Regions from separate parts of the Micromonospora sp. SD19 genome, predicted to be linked through region 1. Evidence: riboswitches for the same ligand, from Rfam matches in the RefSeq annotation. Region 1 holds a riboswitch; each other region holds the start of a gene.
What was found. Region 1 has a riboswitch for cyclic di-AMP ahead of ACX27O_RS03570 (coiled-coil domain-containing protein). Riboswitches for the same ligand answer to the same signal wherever they lie in the genome.
Positions count from the first base shown of each region.

Region 2: another riboswitch for cyclic di-AMP. It lies ahead of ACX27O_RS01240 (C40 family peptidase); the one in region 1 lies ahead of ACX27O_RS03570 (coiled-coil domain-containing protein).
Region 3: another riboswitch for cyclic di-AMP. It lies ahead of ACX27O_RS28275 (coiled-coil domain-containing protein); the one in region 1 lies ahead of ACX27O_RS03570 (coiled-coil domain-containing protein).

Region 1 is NZ_JBTLMN010000001.1:769,001-772,267, forward strand. Features, by position in the region: gene ACX27O_RS03565 (carbonic anhydrase) at 30-749, shown strand; gene ACX27O_RS03570 (coiled-coil domain-containing protein) at 806-1,825, opposite strand; cyclic di-AMP (ydaO/yuaA leader) riboswitch at 1,830-1,960, opposite strand; gene ACX27O_RS03575 (YibE/F family protein) at 2,127-3,267, opposite strand, start outside.
Region 2 is NZ_JBTLMN010000001.1:265,041-268,307, forward strand. Features, by position in the region: gene ACX27O_RS01235 (N-acetylmuramoyl-L-alanine amidase) at 1-847, opposite strand, end outside; cyclic di-AMP (ydaO/yuaA leader) riboswitch at 1,082-1,217, shown strand; gene ACX27O_RS01240 (C40 family peptidase) at 1,231-2,271, shown strand; gene dcd (dCTP deaminase) at 2,329-2,907, opposite strand; gene ACX27O_RS01250 (pyridoxamine 5'-phosphate oxidase family protein) at 3,007-3,267, shown strand, end outside.
Region 3 is NZ_JBTLMN010000011.1:117,330-120,596, forward strand. Features, by position in the region: gene ACX27O_RS28265 (HelD family protein) at 1-550, shown strand, start outside; gene ACX27O_RS28270 (cation diffusion facilitator family transporter) at 657-1,574, shown strand; cyclic di-AMP (ydaO/yuaA leader) riboswitch at 1,716-1,847, shown strand; gene ACX27O_RS28275 (coiled-coil domain-containing protein) at 1,853-2,917, shown strand; gene ACX27O_RS28280 (hypothetical protein) at 3,059-3,267, shown strand, end outside.

The DNA.
Region 1 (3,267 bases):
AGGTGAGATGCGTCGAGACGAGGTGCGGGATGAGTCATGCCGGGAACGCCGGTGGTCAGCCGGGTACGCAGCGGACCACCGATCGAGCGCCAGTGCTCAGTGAGCCGAGCCGGGCGTACGCCGAACTGGTCGCCGGCAATCGACGCTTCGTCGGCGGCGCGCCACACCATCCCAACCAGGACGCCGGGCACCGGGCCGCCGTCGCCGACGGGCAGCACCCGTTCGCGGTGATCGTCGGCTGCTCCGACTCCCGGCTGGCCGCCGAGATCATCTTCGACCGCGGGTTGGGTGACCTGTTCGTGGTCCGCACGGCCGGGCACACCGCCGGCCCGGAGGTGCTCGGCAGCGTCGAGTACGCGGTGACAGTGCTCGGCACTCCGCTGGTGGTGGTGCTCGGTCACGACCTGTGCGGTGCGGTGCAGGCCGCCCGGGAGTCCGCCGCGACCGGCACCGCGCCGAGCGGCCACCTGGGCGCGGTGGTCGACGCCGTGCTGCCCAGCCTGCGCCGGGCCGAGGCCGAGGGCGTGGACGACATCGACGGCATCGTCGACATCCACATCGCACAGACCGTCGAGACGTTGCTCGGGCAGTCCCCGGTGCTGGCCGACGAGGTGGCCCGGGGGCGGTGCGCGGTGGTGGGGATGTCCTACCGGCTGGCCGCCGGGGCGGTGCGCCCGGTTGCCGCCGTGCCGGCTGGCTTCGCGACGCTGGACACCCCGGCCGACCCGGCTGCCCCTGCCACCGTGTGACATGACGAGGGCCGCTCCGCGTCACGCGGAACGGCCCTCAACCGGGGTCGTACGGGTCAGAGCAGCGACATGTGGACGTGGTCGGTGTGGTTCGACGGCCCGCTGTACGAACTCCAGCCGGTGGCCGGGAACCAGATCTGCCGGTTCCAGATCACGTAGTAGATGCCGAGCCGGTCGGCGTTACGGATGAGGAACGCGGCGACGTTGTTGCCGTACGTCCGGGTGTCGTTGTTGTGCCACGGGGAGAAGCCGCTCTTCTGCAGCGACCAGTCGCAGGCGCGGCCCTTCGGGTGCTCCCACGGCCCGCCGGGGCGGTAGCAGCCGACGAACCGGTTGAAGCCGGCCCGCTTGACCTCCTTGTACGCGTGCAGCGTGCGGGGGGTGACGCAGCCGGACGTGGTGGGGTCGTTCTCGCTGCACGACTGGGGCTTCCAGTCGCCGTCGGCGGTGCGACCCGGGCCGATCTTCGCGACCGGGGAGGTGGCGTCCACCAGGCCGCCGGTGAAGCCCTTGCCGCCGACGAGGGAGAGCGCCTTGTCGGCCTCGCTCTTCCGCTTCGCCATCAGGGCGGTCTGCTTCTGCTGCTCGCGGACCTCGGTGTCGAGGGCCAGCTTGGCCTGCTCGGCGCGGGCCTTCACCTCGTTGACCTCGGAGAGCTTCTTCTCGTTGACCATGTTCATCTCGTCGAGCACCGCGGCGCGCTGGACGAACGAGTCGGGGGCGTCGCTCTCCAGCAGCATCGCGATCGCGCCGATCCGGCCGGTCCGGTAGGCCTGGGCGGCGATCTGCCCGACCTGCGGGGCCAGTGCGGCCAGGTCGGCGTTGGCCCGGTCGACCTCGGCCGCCAACTCGCTCTGCCGCTTCTTGGATTTGTCCAGCTTGGACTTGGCGGCGGAGTAGTCGCGGTTGGCCTGCTCGATGACGTCGTTGAGCAGCTTGGGCTCGCCGTCCTCCTCGTGCCCGGACGGTGTGGGGTTCGTCGGGGCGGCGTGCGCCGGGAGTGGCCCGGCGAACACGGTCAGTGCGGCGATCACGGCCACCACGGGTGTCAACCAGCGGCGTAGGGGTGCCGTCACAATGTTCCCTTCCGTCGACCGCCGACCGGGTTAGCTGACGGGTTCGGGGCGGAAGCGGCCCCTACCGCTGACGCGGATTCACCCCACGTACCTGGGTCCCCGGCTCGCCGGTTGGCGATTGGGCGGTGGCACCGCAGGCGCCGCTTCGCGCCTTCATCGGTGACCGGCAGCGAGGTTACCCGAGAGTCGACCGGCTGAGCTACGCCTGGATGCCGACCAAAAGCGTCATTTCGCCATAGCGTTGAGTGACCAGTGACGTGGTTCTCAGGGTGGTTGCCCGATCTGGTCACGCTGAGGAGTGTCACCATGCCGTATCCGTGCTCCTGTTCGACTCCGGCCACCGGTCGGCGGCCTCGGGTGGGGGTGCGGCCCGCTGCCGGTCCGGCTTGTTGGAGCCGGCCGTTCGCGGTGAGCTGAGGGCGGCGAGTGCCTCGCTGCGGTCCGGCTGGGGGCGCGCGGCGGGAGCGTCGGCCGGCGGCACGGCGTCGGTACGCCCGGCGGCGGTCACCACCGCGGCCAGCCCGGTGGTCAGCGGCACGGCGGCGATCAGACCGAGGGTGGCGACCGCGCTGCGGACGATCTCCTGGGCGAGGAACTCACTGGTGAGGATCTGCCCGATCGGTCGCGCGTCGGCGGTGAGCAGGAGCAGCAGGGGCAGCGACGCGCCCGCGTACGCCAGAACGATGGTGTTGACAGTGGAGGCGATGTGCGCGCGGCCGACCCGGGTGGCCGCCCGGTACAGCTGCAACCGGGTGAGGCCGGGGTTGGCGTTGGCCAGTTCGGTGACGGTGGCCGCCTGGGTGACCGTCACGTCGTCGAGCACCCCGAGCGATCCGATGATGATCCCGGCGAGCAGCAGTCCGTGCAGGTCGACGTCGCCCTGGAACATCGACAGGGTGGTGGCGTCTTCGCTGCCGAAGCCGGTGAGGTGGGTGGCGGCCGTGGCGATGGTGGCGAGTACGCCGGTCAGCACCAGGCTGCCCAGGGTGCCGAGCACGGCGACCGAGGTCTGTGCGGTGACCCCGTGCGTCAGATAGAGCACCACGAACATGATCAGGGCGGCGCCGACCACCGCCACCAGCAGGGGTGACCTGCCGGCACCGATACCCGGCAGCACGAAGGTGAGCAGGATGGCGAAGCTGGCGGCCAGTCCGGCGAGCGCGGCCAGACCCCGCCACCGACCGAACGCGACGATCGCGGCCGCGAAGACCACCGCCAGCCAGATCATCGGGGTGCCGCGTTGGTGCTCGGCGATGTTCCAGTTGCTGGTGCTGGGATCGGTGGGATCGGTCAGCTCGACCAGGATGACCTCGTCGCCGACCTCGACCCGGGGTGCGCCGGGCCCGTCCGGCACCGGCGTCCGTACCTGCTGGCCGGCGGTCGGCCCGTCGTCCACCCGGACGTCGACGGTGCCGCACCGTCCGTTGCCGACCCTCGGGGTG
Region 2 (3,267 bases), 500 kb from region 1:
GGTCGTGGTTGCCGTAGTCCCCGTCGCCGAACGCCTCGTAGGGTGCCGGGATCCACTCGCACGAGATGGTGCGGGGGCACTCCACCCCGTCCGGGCGGGCCAGCCGGCGCAGGCCCAGCCGGTCCAACCAGGAACGCTCGGGCCGTACCGCGCGGGCCGGCAGGGTGATCCGCTGGCCGTCGTCGGTCACCCGGGACTGGCCCGCGCCGATGGTGGTGAAGACCTCGTCGGCGAAGGCCGCGGCGGCGTCGGCGCTGTCCGCGCCGGAGTAGCGGGCCACCGCGCCGTACCAGGCGGCCGGGTTGGTGTCGGCGCCGACCGGGGCGTCCAGCTCCCGTTGGTACGCGCTGAGCAGCGCCGCCCCACCCCGGATGTTGAGGCCCGCGTCGGTGCGCAGTGCCTCGGGGGCGACGCCGGTCAGCGTGGCGGCGGCGTCCACGGTCTGCAACGCGGCGGTGGACGGCGCGGGGGCCTCGACCGGTCGGGGCGCGGGCACCCGGGCGGGACGCGAGTCGTCGCCGCGCGGGTCCTCGGCACCGGCGTCGTGGTGACCGCGCCCGGGTAGGGCGGCCACGTGGCGGGCGTCGGTCAGGTGCATCGGGCCGTAGCCGCCACTGGTGCTCGGTGTGCCGGCGTTGGTGTCCCAGCGGGACTCCAGGTAGGAGACGGCGAGCAGCACGACTGTCGGCACCCCGTACTCGGTGGCCGCGGCGGCGTACTGCTGCTGACGGTCGGTGGTGGACGCGGCGGCGGCCGGGCCGACGGAGAGTGGCACCGTGGTGGCGGCGGCGACCACGGCGGCGGCGAGCAGTGCGCGCCAGCCCGTCGACAGGGTTGGATGGTGCATCGAACCCCCTAGATTCTCGCGGAGTGAGTCAGGTCACCATCGCGCCGTCCGGGAGGTCAGGTCAATACCTTTCCATCTATCGAAGCGTGGGGAAAGAATTCTTCACACACGGTCGGTGACCTCGTCCAATCGGTACGGAGTGTCACGGCCGTGCGGGTTGCGGATCGGTAACAAGCGTCTCTACTCTGGTCATTCGTCGGGCCGACAGCAGCTCCGCCCAGCCCGGGCGGTAACGGACCGACACCGCCGAGTCGTTTCCGAGCGAACCGGGGACCCAGGTCCCTCGGGGTGAATCCGCAGCCACTGCGGTAGGGCGCCGACTTCCCGCCCGAACCCGTCAGCTAACCCGGTAGGCGGTCAGGAAGAAGGAGTACGGAACCCCGGTGGCACTCCATGCCCCGCGGCCGTCGTCCGAGCGGTCGGCATCAGCCGGCCCGACGTCGATCGTGCCGCGCCCACGCTGGTCCCGCTTCACCACCGCACTCGCCGCCCTGGCCGGCGTCGCCGTCGTCCTGACCGGCAGTGCCACGGCGGCCCACGCCGACCCGTCGGTCGCCGAGATCGAGCGCCAGATCGACGCCGACTGGAACAAGCTCGAACCGATCATCGAACGGCACAACGCCACCCGCGCCGACCTCGCCGCGAAGCGCAAGCAGGCCGACGCCCTGGCCGCCCGGATCACCCCGCTGGAGCGCCAGGTCGACGCCGCGATGGACAAGGTCAGCGCCCTGGCCGTACGCGCCTACAAGGGTGAGAACGTGTTGACCGTCAACGCGGTGCTGGGCAGCCGGTCGCCCAGCGAGGTGGTCGGCCAGCTCGAGATGCTCGACCGCTTCGCGCACAACCAACAGAAGGACGTACGCGAGGTCGCCGACCTGCGCGACCAGCTGGCCGCGCAGAAGGCGCCGCTGGACGAGATGGTGGCCCAGCTGACCCGCACCGAAGCTCAGCTGGCGGCGAAGAAGAAGCAGATCAACGAAGAGATCGACCGCCTGCAGAAGCTGCGCCTCAAGGTGTACGGCAACGGTGGCGGTGGCCCATTGCGCCCGGCGCCCTGCCCGGGCAGCTACCCCGGCGGCGGCGCGGGCACCGCTGTCAAGTTCGCCTGCGCCCAGATCGGCAAGCCCTACGTCTGGGGTGCCGAGGGTCCGAACTCGTACGACTGCTCCGGGCTGATGCTGGCCGCCTGGGCGAAGGCCGGCGTGTCGCTGCCACACAACGCCGCCGCGCAGAGCCGCGTCACGAAGAACGTCAGCAGGGGCGACCTGCGCCCCGGCGACCTGGTCTTCTACTACAGCGACATCCACCACGTCGGCATGTACGTCGGCGGCGGCTGGGTGGTGCACGCTTCGCAGGCCGGTCAACCGGTCAAGATGAAGAAGGTCGACGACGGCCCGATCCACAGCTACGGCCGCCCGGGCTGACCCGGGTGACGAGAGGGCCCGCCGCGATCCGTCGCGGCGGGCCCTCGTCGTCGTGGTTCAGCGGGTGGGCCAGGTGCGCCAGTGCTGCCAGGCGCGGCTCGGCGTCGGCCCCCGCTGGCCCTGGTAGCGCGAGCCGTAGACCACCGAGCCGTACGGGTGCTCGGCCGGCGAGGAGAGCCGGAAGATGCAGAGCTGCCCGATCTTCATGCCGGGCCACAGGGTGATCGGCAGGTTCGCCACGTTCGAGAGTTCCAGCGTCACGTGACCGGAGAAGCCCGGGTCGATGAAGCCGGCGGTGGAGTGGGTGAGCAGCCCGAGCCGGCCCAGGGAGCTCTTGCCCTCCAGTCGGCCGGCGAGCTGGTCACCCAGCGAGATGACCTCCAGCGTCGAGGCGAGCACGAACTCCCCGGGGTGCAGCACGAACGGCTCACCGTCGGGGACCTCGACCGCCGAGGTCAGGTCGTCCTGCTGCATGGCGGGATCGATGTGGGTGTAGAGGTGGTTGTTGAAGACCCGGAACAGCCGGTCGAGTCGGACGTCGATGCTGGACGGTTGGACCAGGGTGGGCTCGAACGGCTCCAGGCCCAGCGTGCCGGCCTTGATCTCGGAGACCAGGTCGCGGTCGGAGAGCAGCATCGGACCACCATAGCCGCGTTGCCGAAAGTGCCCGGATTCGGTGCCGGTGACCAGCGCGTCGAGGTCGCTGCTCGTACATTTGTTCGATAGAATGCCCGCATGGCTTCCTGGTCCGAATTCGCCGCCGACGAGCCCCGACTCGCCGACGGGATCCGCGTTCTCCTCCAGCAGTACGGGCCGGGCTTCGGCTATCTGGCCACGGTCCGCGCCGACGGCGGGCCCCGCGTCCATCCGGTCTCCCCGGTCATCACCGCCGAGGGGCTGTTCTGCTTCATCATCGACTCGCCCAAGCGCCGTGACCTCGAACGGGACGGCCGCTACGCGCTGCACTCGTTCCCGGCCGAGGAGAGCGACGACGAG
Region 3 (3,267 bases), on a different contig from region 1:
CTCCTGGACGGTGGTGGGCGACCCTGCGCAGACCGCGTGGACCGGCGACCCGGAGGAGCTGACCCGAGCCCGGGACCAGGCGCTGGGCCGGCGTAAGCGACACGAGTTCACGCTGACCACGAACTACCGCAACTCGTCGGAGATCTTCGCGGTGGCGGCGGCGGAGATCCGCCGGCTCTACCCCGACCTGCCGCTGCCGACCGCCGTCCGCTCCACCGGGGTCGAACCGGTCGAGCTGGTGGTGCCGGCCGCCGGGTTGGAGACCGCGACTGTCGAGGCCGCCGCCGGCCTGCTGGCCGAGGTGGAGGGCACGGTCGGGGTGATCACGCCGGTCCCCCGCCGTGACGAGGTCGCCGGTTGGCTCGGCGCGCTCGGCGCGCCCAGGTTGCAGGTGGTGACCAGCCTGGAGGCCAAGGGCATGGAGTACGACGCGGTGGTGCTGGTCGCCCCGAGCGAGATCCGGGCGGATCCGGGCGCCGGGGTACGCACCCTGTACGTGGCGCTCTCCCGGGCCACCCAGCGGCTCACCACCATCGACCCGACCGGCTGACCTGCGCGGACCGCCGCCAGCGCGAGGCATCACCCGTACACTTGCACACATAGCGATGTGAGCATACATTTGACCGGGTCCCGGCCGGCGGCGGAAGGTGAATCTCGTGGGCGCAGGTCATGACCACCACCATGGGTCCGTCGCCAATGCCGCACACCAGCACCGGGGTCGACTCTGGGCGGCGTTCGGGCTGCTCGCCACCCTGATGGTGGTCGAGGCGGCGACCGCCCTGCACACCGGCTCACTCGCCCTGCTCTCCGACGCCGGGCACATGTTCACCGACGTGCTCGGCATCGGGATGGCGCTCGCCGCGATCACGGCGACCCGGCGGGCCACCAACGACCCGCAGCGCACCTTCGGGCTCTACCGGCTCGAGGTGCTCGCCGCGCTGGCCAACGCCGTCCTGCTCTCCGGCGTGGCGATCTACGTGGTGATCGAGGCGATCCGTCGGTTCGGCGACCCGCACCAGGTCATCGCCGGCCCGATGCTCGCGGTGGCCGTGCTCGGTCTGCTCGCGAACATCGCCGCCTTCGCCCTGCTGCGCGCCGGGGCCCGGGAGAGCATCAACCTCCAGGGCGCCTACCTGGAGGTGCTCGGTGACCTGCTCGGCTCGGTCGGCGTCATCGGGGCGGCGCTGCTCATCACCGTCACCGACTGGTGGTGGGCGGACCCCCTGGTCGCGGTCGCCATCGGCGTGTTCATCCTGCCGCGCACCTGGCGGCTGGCCCGCGCCGCTATCCGCATCCTGGTGCAGGCCGCCCCGGAGCACCTCCAGGTCACCGCCGTGCACGATCGGCTGGCCGCGGTGCCCGGCGTCGTCGAGGTGCACGACCTGCACGTCTGGACGCTCACCTCGGGCATGGAGGTGGCCTCCGCACACCTGACCATGGCGCCCGGGGCGGAGGTCGGCGCGGTGCTCACCGCGGCGCGTACGGCCCTGCACGACGACTTCCGCATCGAACACGCGACGTTGCAGATCGAGCCGGGCGCCGCCTCCGGCGCGTGTGGCTCCATCGAGTGGTGACGACCTTTTCGGAGCATTGCTCACTTTTAAGGTAATTTTCCGTGGTGACGCACGCACCGTCCGTCACATTGGCTGCAGCGGCCCCACCGGCACCGGTAGGCTCGGTCCCGGCCTCCACCAGGCGGCGCCTCCCGGCGCCGGTGGCGGTCGCCGCCTAATCGCCCAACCGGGCGAACCGGGGAACCATGTTCCTGGGGTGCATCCGCGTCAGCGGTAGGGATCTTCCGTCCCGAACCCGTCAGCTAACCCGGTCGGCGGCTGACGGAAGGACATGCGCAGTGGCACCAGCACGACCACCCGCCGCCCGACTGGCGGCCCTGATCGTCGCGATGTTCGCCCTCGGCGTCGCGCTTCCGGCCGGCACCGCCTCGGCCGCTCCCCCGACCGGCCTGCGGGCCGCCGCACCCGACTCCGACGAGGAGGGCGGCACCCCGGCGTTGCGCGCCCAACTCGAGGCGGCCAGCAAGGGCTACCTGGACGCCAAGCGAGCCCTGGACACCTCGGTACAACGGCAGAAGCAGCTCACCACCCAGCTGAAGACCATCGAGGTCGAGATCGACCAGCGCAACGGCAAGGTCGGCGAGATCGCCGAGGTGGCGTACCGGACCGGACGACTCGGCGCGATGTCGGCGCTGCTCAACAGCAGCACCCCGGAAGGCTTCATGGACCGGGCAGCCGCCCTGGACGCGGTGGCCGCCAACGAGGACCGGGTGCTGCGCGATCTGCTGAAGAGCAAGGACCAGGCCACCCGCACCCGGGTCGCACTGGACGGCGAGATCATTGAACAGCGCAAGCAGGTCGCGGTGATGGCCAAGCGCAAGGAACAGGCCGAACGGGCCCTGACCGTGGCCACCACACCCAAGACACAGAGCACCGCCGACACCGGCTCCAACCGGGGCACCTCCACCGCCAACGCGACGGCCGCGCCGCGCAACTCCGACGGCTCCTGGCCTTCCGAGTCGTGCAGCGTGAACGACCCCACGCCGGCCAGCGGCTGCATCACCCCGCGTACCCTGCACGCGCTCAACCAGGCCAAGGCGGCGGGCTTCACCCGGTACGTCTCGTGCCACCGCCCCAGCGGCTCCGGTGAGCACCCGAAGGGCCGGGCCTGCGACTTCGCCGCACAGAAGGGCGGCTTCGGCGGAGCCGCGACCGGCGGCGACAAGACCTACGGCAACAACCTGGCCGCGTACTTCATCCGCAACGCGGACCGGCTCGCCGTGCTCTACGTGATCTGGTACAAGCAGATCTGGCTGCCCAGCAGCGGATGGAAGTCGTACAGCGGGGCGCACGGGACCCCGTCCACCGACCACACCAACCACGTACACCTGTCGGTCTACTGACCCACCCGTGGTGATGCCTGTGAGTCATCACGATGACTCACAGGCATCACCCGCGTCCGGGGCCGGCTACGTCGCCGGGCGTACCCCTGATGTCGTCGCTCGGCGGACGACCCGGCCGGGGCCGGCGGGCAGCATCGCGGTATGCCTCGGATCCGACCCACCACCCGCAAGGCGCTGCTCACCCTGCACCTCGTCACCTCGCTCGGCTGGCTCGGCACCGACCTGGTGCTGCTCACCCTCGGCATCGCCGTGCAGCGGGGCGCCGACCCGGCGGTGGTCTACCCGGTCACGGCCCTGATCGGCACGGTGCTGTTCGCGCCGCTGAGCGTCCTGGTCTGGCTGATCGGAGT